Regions from separate parts of the Shouchella rhizosphaerae genome, predicted to be linked through region 3. Evidence: predicted binding sites of a transcription regulator. Region 3 holds the regulator's gene; each other region holds the start of a gene.
What was found. Region 3 encodes Rex, which represses fermentation and respiration genes when NADH is low (regulators of the CRP and FNR family bind a similar motif). Its sites were predicted from a motif close to TTGTGAAATATTTCACAA; they were not measured.
Positions count from the first base shown of each region.

Region 1: V5G21_RS12995 (nitrate/nitrite transporter) is a predicted target of Rex. The motif match lies at 2,716-2,733, and genes of this name have one in related genera.
Region 2: V5G21_RS07865 (AtpZ/AtpI family protein) is a predicted target of Rex. The motif match lies at 2,333-2,350, and genes of this name have one in related genera.

Region 1 is NZ_CP144921.1:2,626,706-2,630,918, reverse strand. It holds gene V5G21_RS13005 (extracellular solute-binding protein) at 1-194, opposite strand, end outside; gene V5G21_RS13000 (YwiC-like family protein) at 348-1,082, opposite strand; gene V5G21_RS12995 (nitrate/nitrite transporter) at 1,146-2,654, opposite strand; gene V5G21_RS12990 (response regulator transcription factor) at 2,878-3,525, opposite strand; gene V5G21_RS12985 (PAS domain-containing sensor histidine kinase) at 3,522-4,213, opposite strand, start outside.
Region 2 is NZ_CP144921.1:1,562,567-1,566,779, forward strand. It holds gene atpF (F0F1 ATP synthase subunit B) at 1-342, opposite strand, end outside; gene atpE (F0F1 ATP synthase subunit C) at 449-664, opposite strand; gene atpB (F0F1 ATP synthase subunit A) at 737-1,420, opposite strand; gene V5G21_RS21420 (ATP synthase subunit I) at 1,460-1,825, opposite strand; gene V5G21_RS07865 (AtpZ/AtpI family protein) at 1,858-2,082, opposite strand; gene V5G21_RS07870 (S8 family serine peptidase) at 2,441-4,213, opposite strand, start outside.
Region 3 is NZ_CP144921.1:2,780,140-2,784,352, reverse strand. It holds gene V5G21_RS13855 (methionine ABC transporter ATP-binding protein) at 1-708, opposite strand, end outside; SAM riboswitch class I at 785-891, opposite strand; gene tatC (twin-arginine translocase subunit TatC) at 1,017-1,763, opposite strand; gene V5G21_RS13845 (twin-arginine translocase TatA/TatE family subunit) at 1,786-1,977, opposite strand; gene V5G21_RS13840 (redox-sensing transcriptional repressor Rex) at 1,994-2,629, opposite strand; gene V5G21_RS13835 (ABC-F family ATP-binding cassette domain-containing protein) at 2,797-4,213, shown strand, end outside.

The DNA.
Region 1 (4,213 bases), 150 kb from region 3:
CCGTCGCGAAAGAAAATATCGCCCGACACATGCTTGATGACATTAAGCGTCACCGGCTCTTCAAACGTTTGTGGCAACTCATTTGCAGATGCGACTGGTTCGACTGAGCTTTCCTTTTGGTTTGACTCTTCGCTACACCCAGCAAGCACCAGCGTGAGCATGCCAAAACATAAATAAGTGATTTTCGTCTTCATGCTTGCTCCCCCCTCATTAATGAAAACCCTTTCATAAATGAGTGTACGCGCTTTTCTCGTTCGGATAAATAGGAGTTTTTTAAGCTTTACGGTATTTCTTTGTGAATGATCGGGCTCCCTTGAGTAAACAGAAAAAAGCCCTTAAGAGGGCTTTCAGACTGATAGAAAAATCACCACTGCCACAATAAGAAACTGAACGGCGTCGACAATTTCCAGAATGCCCACTTTCATTGGTTTCATGGTTGTACCGGAAAACTTTAGGGCGCGCAGCAGTGGAAATAAATACGCCAGGCTCAGCCATGGATTGCCGAACAACAATGGCACCGCTAAAATGACAACATGATAGATCTTCGAGTAGTATGTATATGGCCTGTTCTTCCGCTCACGAAATACGGATTTTACGAAAAACACCGTCCCGGTAAAATAGAGGAAATTAAACAGAACCACAGCCGTAAGCCCGTTATCGAACCTGCCTCCACCTAGAAAATAAGCGGCTGCACCTCCAGTGCAGAACAGCAGAATCGCACAAATATCATTGAATAGCGCGCGCTCCGCTTTTCGGCGAACGTGCCAGATATGGACCATCATGAATGCAAGCAGTACAGGCGCGAATCCTAGCAACAAAGGTTCCAGCAGCACGACTGGAATGAGAAACGCAGCAGCGCTGGCAGCATAGCCGAACCCCCATTTTAACCAGCTTCTTTTCTTGCTCCCCCTCCTTAACGCTTGCAACAATGGATAGGAAGCTAAATACAGCAACAGCCAGGCAAGGAAGAGCGGCAGATGGAGCAACACGGGCTGTGCGGCCATCATGCCGATGATATAGGGCACGCTGATCATCGCCCAGCCGCCATGCTCTCGTGGAAGGACCACTTTTGTTTTTTTCATCTCTTCGCCCCCCTTTTTCAGCCGAGTGGAGCGTGCTTGTCGCCCCTAGCTTGCTCATTTGACTCAGGCGTGCTTCCTTGGGGGGTGATCTGTAATATCGCTGAAGGTGCCGACATAATGAACGATGTCCCCGGTTTCGTCCTTTACAGCATTGATGGTTAACAGTTCGAGATACTCTTCCCCATTCTTTCTGCGGTTCCAAATTTCACCCTGCCAGCTGCCCTTCTCCATAATTTCCGTCCACATGATCTGATAAAATGCCGATGATTGCCGCCCTGATTTAAGCAAGTTTGGATTCCTGCCCAATACTTCCTCTTCTTCGTAACCCGTCAATCTCGTAAAGGCGGGATTCACAGCATGTATGCGCTTTTTAGCATCAGTCACCAAAATGCCTTGACCAGTCGAGTTGAACACTTGGGAAGCAACAGTCAATTTGTCCTGATAATACATCCATACGACTAGCACAAAGCTGGCGAGCGCAACCTGCGATAAAGCCATGAATCCAATCGAGTATTGACCTGTCACTGAATGGATGAACGAGAGCATCAACGGCGGGAAAAATCCACCCAAACCGCCCATCATCGATACGATTCCATTGACAATGCCTGCTTGTTTATTAAAATAAAACGGCACCAACTTAAAAATAATGCCGTTGCCAAGACCTGCACAAACGGCTATCGTCAGACATCCAACCGTATACAAAGCGAGTGATGGGGAAAACGCCAGCACCACCGCCGCCAATGTCATACCGATAAATACCCCCATTAGCAAAAACAAAGGCTTGAATTTATCGGCAAGCCACCCTCCAACGGGACGGAGAAACGTTGCAATCAAGATAAAGCCTGCGGTCCGCAGCCCTGCATCCACTTTCGGCAGCTCGAAGTGACTGACCAAAAAATTCGGCAAATAGACAGTGAAGGCCACAAAAGAGCCAAACGTAATGAAATAAAAGAGTGAGAAATACCATAATTTGTCGTTTTTATATACACCCTTGACCTGTTCCATAATCGGGGTTTTGACTTTCGTTTCTTTGCGGTCGCCGAAGACGGCGTTTAGGGCAACAAATACCAGCAGCAAAATTAAGTATAGTTGGACGGTAGCTGACCAGCCGATCTGCGTAGCAATGACTGGCGCTGCAAATGTCGTGATCGCCGTCCCCAAATTGCCCATTCCATATATGCCGTTTACTAGACCTAGCTTTTCCTTCGGATGGTATTTAGGTAACGAAGTGACCCCCACCGAAAACACCGCTCCTCCGATACCAAGAAACAATCCCCCGACCACGAGATGGGTAAAACTTGTCGCGATGCTGATAAAGTAAACCGGAAACAATAGCAGAATAAAACTAGTGATAAACACCATTCGCGCGCCCACGACGTTGGCGTAATAGCCGAGAGGAATCCGTAGAACCGATCCAAGAACAACAGGGATTGCGGTTAAGATAGCAACCCGATCGGCGGGAATTGCAATATCTTCCTGTATAAAGGGCAACAGCGCCGAGATGATTACCCACACCATAAACCCTAGTACTAGATTCATCGTTTGCAGCGGTAGCTGCAGCTTATTGATCATTCTCATCACCTTTTCTGTGCATAATGAATGGCTCTTGCGCTTGATCCCCGTCTCTTATTTTAAGTGAATTTATTCACAAACATAATAGGGAAGTTCCCTGATTCTTACCAAGGAACTTCCCTATGATCTTATCAACAGACTCCCTAAAGCCCTTTAAAAAGAAGTAGATAAACGAAGATTCTGCCAATCCCTAACATAATAAATGGCCGTGTAGCACACGGCTCTAAAAATCTAGCAGTTTTTTCTTCAACGCATATTCAACCAACTCCGGCCGGCTCTTCAGATTAAGCTTCTCCATGATTTTAGCCTTATGCGCCTCGACGGTCTTGACGGATACATACAGCTTCTCGGCAATCTCCTTGTTCCCAAAGCCTTTTGCAATCAACGGCAATATTTCAACCTCTCGCTGGGACAAGCCGTTGAACAGATCTTGCTCGGCCCTTTCGCTGTCTTTTTTTATGAATTCCCGGACCAAAGAAGTAGCCATTTGAGGATGAATATAAGTGCCACCAGAATGAACCGTTCGTATGGCCGATAGGAGTTCGTCATCAGGCGCGTTTTTGAGCACATACCCTGCTGCTCCATTCTTGAGTACATGAAACAAGTAATCCTCGTCATCATACATGGTCAAAATAATAATTTTCGTATCTGGAAACTCGCTGCTGATTTTGCCTGTGGCAATGAGCCCACTTTCCCCGGGGGGCATGCTTAAATCCATTAGCAGCACATCTGGACGATGCCTTGCCACCATTGCGTAGGCTTCCAGGCCATCGGCTGCGGTGGCTACCACCTCCATATCCGGCTGATAGTTCAAAATCATAGAAAACCCGCTTCGAACGACAGCATGATCGTCTGCAATGACAATTTTCATGCCCCCACCTCCCGTTTCTCCTTTATCTTCGGCAGCGGGATGCTTAGCTGAACAGTAGTCCCTTCGCCCACGGCGGAGTGGATCGTAAACTGACCGCCCACCAGCTCGGTCCGCTCACGCATTCCATACAAACCGAGTCCAGTTCCCTTTGCTTCGTTAATGACCATATCAAATCCCACGCCCTCATCTCTAACCACCAGTTGAAGCTGACCGTGCTCCTCGCACAGCCGCACGTAGACCTCATCAGTTTCTGCATACTTCAAGGCGTTAAGCACGGCCTCTTGACATACACGATAAACGACCGTCTCAATTTCGCTTCCATAGCGAGCTGCGGCAAGCTCTGCGGAAAACTTCACCAGCAGTCCGTAATTTTTCTCCATCCACTTAAAATGGGAGCGAAAGGCTGCTTCCAGCCCGAGATCATCTAGCGAAGAGGGGCGCAGCTCCACCGCTAAATGGCGGATGTCATCGAGCAGCCGTGTCAAAGATTGCTCGGTATGCTGGAGCTTCTTCAGCACATCTTCCCCGACATCCATATATTTGACAACACGCAGGTCGACGAGTGAGCTTAACAGTTCCTGGGCTACGCTGTCATGAAGCTCCCGAGAAATCCGCTTACGCTCGTCCTCCTGTGCTTTAATGACATATTTAAGCATATGATTGCGCTGTAGCATCTCCTGCGTTTTCT
Region 2 (4,213 bases), 1.2 Mb from region 3:
TTTTTCGTTTTGGATTTCCGCCAACGCTTGCTGATGAATGCGCTGTGCTTCTTCTTTGGCGGCGCGGACCATTTCCTGCCCTTGCTGTTCGCCTGCTTTTTTTGCATTTTCAATCAGTTCACGCGCTTCGACTCGCGCCTTTTGCATTTCTTCCCGCTGTTCTGCAAGCAGTTTTTCAGCTTCCTTGCGGTTTTGTTCCGCTGAATCAATTTGCTCATTAATCATATCTTGCCGTTTTTGCATGACGCCAAGAAGCGGCTTGAGGGCAAATTTAGAAAGAATTAAAAGCAACACAGCGAATGCCAATAGTTGGTAGAGGGCTGTGCCCCATTCGATGACCATGTTTACACCCCTTTTGCAGAAGTAATCGTCCTTGCATAAATAAAGGCGAGAGGTTCTGTTTTGTAGAACACTGTCGCCCCTCTAGTCAAACTATAAAATGTTTGCGTTACCCCATAAAGAAGAGTAAGAACGCAATAACGATCGCAATAATCGGAACGGCCTCTGCAAGTGGCGCGCCAATAAACATGAGCGTTTGTAGCGTACCGCGTTGTTCTGGTTGACGTGCAGTTCCTTCAATTACTGCCTTAACGATAATGGCTACGCCAATTGCTCCCCCGATTGCTGCAAGACCTGCTGCAATCCCAATCGCTAATTCTGTCATTAGATAAATCCTCCCTTAAGGTTTAAATTTTTATAGTAACTAATGCTCTGAAATTGAGCGAGAATCACGAAATTAATGTTGTTCCACTTTGTGGGACATGTACACCATTGCCAACATCGCAAAAATGTACGCTTGCAATGAACCAATAAAAATACTAAATGCTTGCCACACAATGAGCGGCACAAAAGCGAAGATGCCCCAATAAACCGCTGTCGTTCCTAACGAAACGAGAAGAAGCATAAGAATTTCTTTCGCATAAATATTCCCAAAAAGTCGCATGCCAAGAGTTAACGCATTTGACCCTTCCTCAATCACTTTAAATGGAAACAAAAACCATTTTGGTGTAAACCAACTTTTCCCATAAGTGGATGGGCCTGTCACCATGATTCCATAAATATGGGTCAAAACGACAATAAATACAGCCATTGTCAGTGTTAGAACCGGATCAGACGTCGGCGATTTCCAAAAAACGTTATGGCCTTCTTTTGTTACTAATTCAAATGGAATCCCCATCATATTAGCAACAAACACATAGAAAAGCAGCGCATACGCGAGGACAATAAAACGGCCGCCCACTTTCCAATCCATGTTCGCCTTAATGATTCCACGACAAAAGTCCACTACCCACTCGATAAAATTTTGAAGCCCAGTCGGACGCATAGCCAATTTGCGGCAGCCAATGACTGTAATAATCACCACGATGGCCATTGCAATCGTCGTCGTTATCATGGTTGTCCCATTAAAGAGCAAACCCATGAATTCAAATTGATATTGATGATGTTCCGGCAAACTATTTCACCTCTTTCGTATGAGAGCTTTTATGAACATGTCGACCATCATCACACCGTATAGCAGCCCTAGCCCAACCACAACCGCAACAATATGGATGTTTTCTGGAAATTGAAGAGCCAGCCAAATCGCTATGAACGCAAAGATGAGTCGAAACACAAATCCCAATCCCGCGAAAACCATAAAGGGTCGTTTCGACGGAGCGACGTTCGTTCCTATGACGCTTGCGTTGTGGTAAGTGATCCACAAATTCAAATAGCTGACAGAGACGCCTAATAAAAGGCCGAGGAAAATCGTTTGGAGTGGTGTAAAGATAGAACCTATGACGAAAATGAGACTGATAAATCCAACTATACACGAATAATGCCACATTTGCTGTTTTAGAAGGCTTTTCGGTTCCGGCACTATTGATCGTCTCCTAAAAATGGCTGAACCGCTTTATAAATGCCATATGTACCAGTCCCTAGGCCAGCTAACAAGCAAATAATCAAAAAAAGGGGTTCTAACCCAAACAATTTGTCGAGCCAAAGTCCAAGAAATAACCCGCCAACAACACCACCGATAACGTAGGAAGTGATGATGGACACAAGCGCAAACGCACGCATCGGATTCCGGTTTGGTTTAGACAATGAAACGACCTCCATCGCATATTGCAAACCCATTCATAACGCACATGTAACCCTTATCATGAGGACCCTTATAATCGTACAATAGCCACCCCCACGTGTCAACGAATTTTACAAGGAAATCACAAGAGTTATGAAAGAGCCTCGATTTGTTCACACAACTGTCATAGTATTGTTTGAGATTTCCCAAATAAAGCGCTACCTATATGCATAGAGGCATTTTTTGCCCTATCCGCTACATTAAAAATGGCGATTGTGTTGCAATTCACCTGCTGGAAGAACGATAACCGATTGACAAAACGCTCTGCATATGTCCAAATACACGAAAAAAACCGCCTGAGAATGCGGTTTTTTTCATGTATTAGCCTTCTTTTGGGAAAAGCGGCGGCTCCCCGACATCAATGAACGCCTCGATTGTGTCTTTTACGCCTTCACTTTTCGCAAACACTAACGCTCTGTATCGGCCTGGAGCCACATTTAAATCAGATAGCTCGCCGCTTACCATTCCACGCTCAGAATGTTCGTGGGAGACTAGGACATCTACAAATTCAAACGTATCGGGATCAAATAAGGCAATCCCTGATTCTTCTGCCCCTCCTGGCAAATAGTACTCGTAGTAATAACTATTTTTAGCATCTCCATGGACAAATTGAAAGGCCATCACCCGCGGGTAATTCGGCTCTTCCATAAACAACACATACGGAAGGCGGATCGTGTCGCTCCCGCCTGTAATTTCGACCGTGCCGGCATGGAGCCCTTCTTGCAAAAGCGCCGGATCAATGTCAGCAGCGAGTGTCACTTGCTTTTTTTCATTGGGACCAACGGTTACCGAAAAAGGGGTTTCCCACTCAATTCCATCCAACTCTCCAAGCGGTGGAACAATATGGTACACTCTCGCTTTGCTTTCCATGTTTTCAATCGTGACCGTTAGCTCCCTTTTTGTACGTGGTGCTTTTTTTTCCCAAGTGCCGAATGTTAGCGAACTCGGGTAGACAAGTGTCTTCGTTTCGAGCGCCTTGTCTACTTGCAACCTTCCAGCACCTTGTTCGTGGGGCATGTACTCCCTTCCTTGTTCATCGACTAAACACTTCGTTGTGTTCATTAAAGCCGCTTTTACTTGTTCAGGGTTCCAGTCTGGATGCTGTTGGATCAAAAGAGCCGCCGCCCCTGCCACATGGGGGCTGGCCATACTCGTTCCATTTAAGCCTAAATAACCTTTTGGTACAGTACTCTGAATCGCCACTCCTGGAGCAACGAGATCGGGTTTCACTTCCCATGTTTCAGTAACCGGCCCTCTCGAACTAAACGACGCCAGCAAGTCTTGCTTTTGTTCATAGCCAGTGCGCACGGACAGTTCTTTTTTTGAATGGTCCAGTTGTTCAAGCAGCCATTCGCCGTCTTCTTTGCTTAGGCTTGCCCCGATTAAGTCAACGGACTGCATAACGCCCCCTGCAAAACTTCCTTTTAAATTATTGTAAATTAAAATCCCAGTTGCCCCCGCTTTTCGTGCTGTCTCCATTTTTTCAGCAAAAGTAGAACGACCCCTTTTTACTAAAACGAGCTTTCCTTTTGCATCAACGTCCTTATAATCAGAAACAAGTCCATGTCCCGCTTCGACAACGGGAATGTCACGCTTAAGCTTCCATGGCTTTGCGCCAACGAGTGGCGTTAATTCAAGCCGGCGCTCCTTTTCATTCGTCAATGTCATATACGGAATTTCCACTGGCGGGAGAGAGGCACCGACAGAGATCGCTTTCGCCGAAGTCCCAGGTGAACCGACAGTCCACATATTTGGCCCGCTGTTGCCACTTGAAGTCACAGCGACTACGCCTTTGTCAACTGCGCGATCCAAAGCAAGGCTAGTTGGCCAATCTGGTCCATTTACCGTATTTCCAAGTGACAAATTCAAAACGTCCACTCCATCGGCAACCGCTTTTTCAATCGCTTCCAACACTTGTTCAGTCGTCCCTTGCCCACCTGGCCCAAGGGCGCGGTAAGCATAAATTTCTGCTTCAGGAGCAACTCCTTTTATGCGGCCATTGGCGGCAATAACGCCAGCAACGTGAGTTCCATGGAAAGTCGGCTCTCCTTGGTCCGCTTTTGTTTCCATTGGGTCTTCATCTTCATCGATAAC
Region 3 (4,213 bases):
TAACGGTGCTTTTGGCGCAGCAAACACATCATACACATCTCCCTGCTCAATCATTTTGCCATCTTGCATAATCGCCATTTTATGGCATATTTCTTTAACGACTGCCATTTCATGGGTAATGAGCACGATTGTCAACCCTAGTTCTTCGTTCAACTTTTTTAATAACGCCAAAATCGATTTAGTTGTTGTTGGGTCAAGCGCAGATGTGGCTTCATCACACAACAGCACGCTTGGTTTGTTGGCTAGCGCTCGGGCAATGCCAACACGTTGCTTTTGGCCGCCAGAAAGCTGCGCTGGATACGCATTGCGTTTATTCGAAAGGCCAACAAGCTCTAGCAGTTCTTCCACCCTGGCTGGAATTAGATCCGCTCTCACGCCAGCAGCTTTTAAAGCAAAGGCAATATTGCCGAATACCGTTTTTTGGTTAATTAAATAAAAATGTTGAAAAATCATGCCGATCTTTAGACGTGCTTGCCGAAGCTCGCGTGTACCTAGTTTGGTCAAATCCAAGCCGTCAACACGAATCGTCCCACTCGTCGGCCGCTCTAATAAATTAATACAGCGAAGCAGTGAACTTTTGCCCGCTCCGGAGTAGCCAACGATACCAAAAATCTCCCCTTTGCCTACTTTAAAAGAAACATTGTCTACGCCGATAACACGTTTTTTCTTTGTTTTGTATACTTTTGTTAACTCGCTTGCCTCAATCATCGGTTCTCCACTCCTACATAAAAAAGCTTCTCTCATCATCATGAAAGAAGCTGCGAAAATCCGTTTCCGTTTTTCCGGCTTATCTTTCAGAATGATCCCATTCTGCAGGAATTGGCACCTTCCCCGTAACGGGAGGTTGCTGGACGTCATTGGGCCTAATCCCTCAGTCGCTCTTGATAAGTCCTTTTTTAATTGATGTAACCCGTATATTACGCTTTTTAAACAAAATTGTCAAAACATTTATCGGCAGCAACGCCAAAAACACGTTTTTCAATGTGAAAAACATGTTTTGGTTTTGTATGTTTGTTTCATTTAGCACTTTCTTGGCCATTATGGTCGGTAGTTCCATGGTATTTTCGGTATGTAATCGCCGAAATGGTAATGCTGATCTCATATAAAATAAGCATCGGCACCGTAACAAACAGATGCGACGTTAATTCAGGGGGTGTAATAATGCCAGCGATCACAAGCAAGGCAAAATACGCGTATTTACGGATTTTCCGCAGGAATGCTGGCGTGACCACTCCTAGCCTCGTTAAAAACATCACAACTACCGGGAGCTGAAACAAAAGCCCAAAAGGGATGGTCAGTTGGAACAAAAATGAAAAGTATTCATTGATTCCATACATCTCATTTATTTCGAGGCGGTCGGCCATTTGCCCCATAAAAGAAATGACAAAAGGCAATAAAATAAAATAGGAAAAAGCAATTCCTGCCAAAAACAATAGGAACGCAATTGGAATGTACGCGAGCGTCGCTTTTTGTTCGTTTTCTTTTAATCCCGGTGAAACAAAGGCCCATAATTGGTACAAGATCACTGGAATGATAAGCACAAGCGCTGTTATGACAGCAAAGTTCATATAGACACGAAGCGGGTCGGTCAATCGAAAAGCATTAAACGGCATATCAGCGGCTTGGGGGGAGTTCTGCAAAAACGTAATAACGGGAACCGCCAAGAAAAAACCGCCAATAAGCGCGACAATAAAAAAGGCGAGGACCACAAAAATCCTGCGCCTTAGCTCTTCCGCGTGATCCATAATGGACATGTCTTGCATAGGGACACGCCCTTTTCTGCCTTTACGCTTTTTCTTTTTGGACGTTTGTTGATTTGGTGTCATCATCGTCATCCGCTAATCCTTTGGTAGCATTTTTAAACTCACGCAATGTGCTTCCCGCTGCTTTTCCGAGTTCCGGCAGCTTTTTCGGCCCGAAAATTAGCAATGCGACTAGTGCAATTAATACGACACTCCCTACAGAAAGTCCTCCCATTGTTGTTGCCTCCTTCTTATAGTGGGTAATGCTTTAAAAAGTAAACAAGCGCCTGCAGTTCCACTGCAAGGTCAATATGATGAACGCGAATATGGGCTGGTACGGATAAGCGCACTGGGGTAAAGTTTAAAATCCCTTCAATTCCCGCTTTAACGAGGCGGTCGGCACTTTTTTGTGCCTGGGAAGCAGGCACAGTCAGAACCGCAATCGAAACATTTTGCAACCCAATTTCTTCAAGCTTGTCCCAGTTATACACAGGAACTTCGCCGACTTTTGTACCAATTTTTTTTTCATCGACATCAAAAGCATGGGTGATCACGGTATTGTTGTTTTTTGAAAAATTATACTGCAATAATGCAGTTCCAAGGTTTCCTACACCGACTAAAATCACGTTTGTCCGCTCATCTTGGTCTAACGTCTCCCTAAAAAAAGAAAGGAGATATTGGACATTATACCCATACCCTTTTTTTCCTAACGCGCCAAAGTAAGAAAAATCTCTTCGGATTGTTGCAGAATCTACTTTTACTGCCTGGCTTAATTCAGTTGAAGAAACCCGCTGTTTTCCGGCAGCATGCAAGCTTTCGATAAAGCGGTAATAAAGCGGCAAGCGTTTTGCTGTTGCCTGAGGAATCTTCAGTTGTTCTGATTTCATGTCCGCCCCTTTCTGAGCTTTGGCTGCTGGCGCAGCATGATTCAACTCTATTGTACACGATTTTCGCTAAAATGAAAGAGCTCTCATTATGAACCTTTATTGTTGTTTCGATCTAAATTGATGTACACTTATTAAAGAACTTATTATGAACGCGAGGTTTGCTTTTTATGATTGTACTACAATGCGTAAACGTATCAAAGGCTTTTGGCACAGAACCTGTGCTCGAACAGGTGAAATTAGAAGTACAGGCGAGAGATCGAGTAGGCTTAGTCGGGCGAAACGGGGCAGGCAAATCGACGCTTTTAAAAATAATTACTGGTGAAATGAGCCAAGATACAGGCGAAATCGTCATTCCAAAGCAAACAACAATTGGCTACCTAGCCCAGCATACGGGGCTTGCTTCAAACCGTTCTATTTGGGATGAAATGCTTGAAGTGTTTGCGCCGCTGTTGGAAATGGAACGCTCACTGCGTACGTTGGAACAGCAGATGGCCAATCCAGAGGCGATAGAGCAAAACAATTACCAAAAACTGCTTTCTGAATACGACCAGTTGCAGCTCGCTTTTAAAGATTCCGGTGGCTACCAATACGAAGCGGATATTCGCAGTGTGCTGGCTGGACTCCATTTTCATCATTTTGATTACAGCACAGCCATTTCTACGCTTAGCGGCGGGCAGAAAACAAGGCTCGCTTTAGCCAAACTGCTCCTTTCGAAACCAGACATTCTTGTCCTTGATGAACCAACGAACCATCTGGATATGGAAACATTGTCTTGGCTCGAACAGTATTTGGCTAACTACTCTGGGGCAATTTTAGTCGTATCCCATGACCGTTATTTTCTGGACAAACTTGTGACGAAGACAGTGGAATTATCACGGGGCAAAACGACAACTTTTCACGGGAACTATAGCCATTACCTCGACGAAAAAGCAAAACGGTATCAACAAGCAGTCAAACAATACGAGAAACAGCAAGAGGAAGTCGCCAAATTAGAAACATTTATTGCCAAAAACATTGCCCGTGCTTCGACTACGAAACGAGCCCAAAGCCGAAGAAAGCAACTCGAAAAAATGGACATGGTTGATCGCCCTGATGGCGATAAATCAGTTGTTTTTTCGTTTAACATCAACAAGCAAACAGGAAACGACGTGCTCACCATCCGTGACTTAGCTGTCGGATACGGACAAGACACAGTGTTTGAAGGCTTGCATCTTTCATTAACACGAGGTGAATCAGTCGGGTTAATTGGTGAAAATGGAGCAGGCAAATCGACATTATTAAAAGCCATTACCCAACAACTCTCCCCACAAAAAGGGTCGATCATTTACGGCAGCAATGTCGTTATTGGCTACTACGATCAAGAACAAGCAAAACTGTCGAGCAACAAAACCGTTTTACATGAATTATGGGACGAGTATCCCACTACTCCCGAAAAAGACATCCGCGCGGTGCTTGGCCGGTTTTTATTTACTGGCGACGATGTCCTCAAACCCGTTTCCTCACTAAGCGGCGGCGAGAAAGCCCGTGTCGCACTCGCCAAATTAATGATGCAGCAAGCCAATTTTCTCATTTTAGACGAGCCGA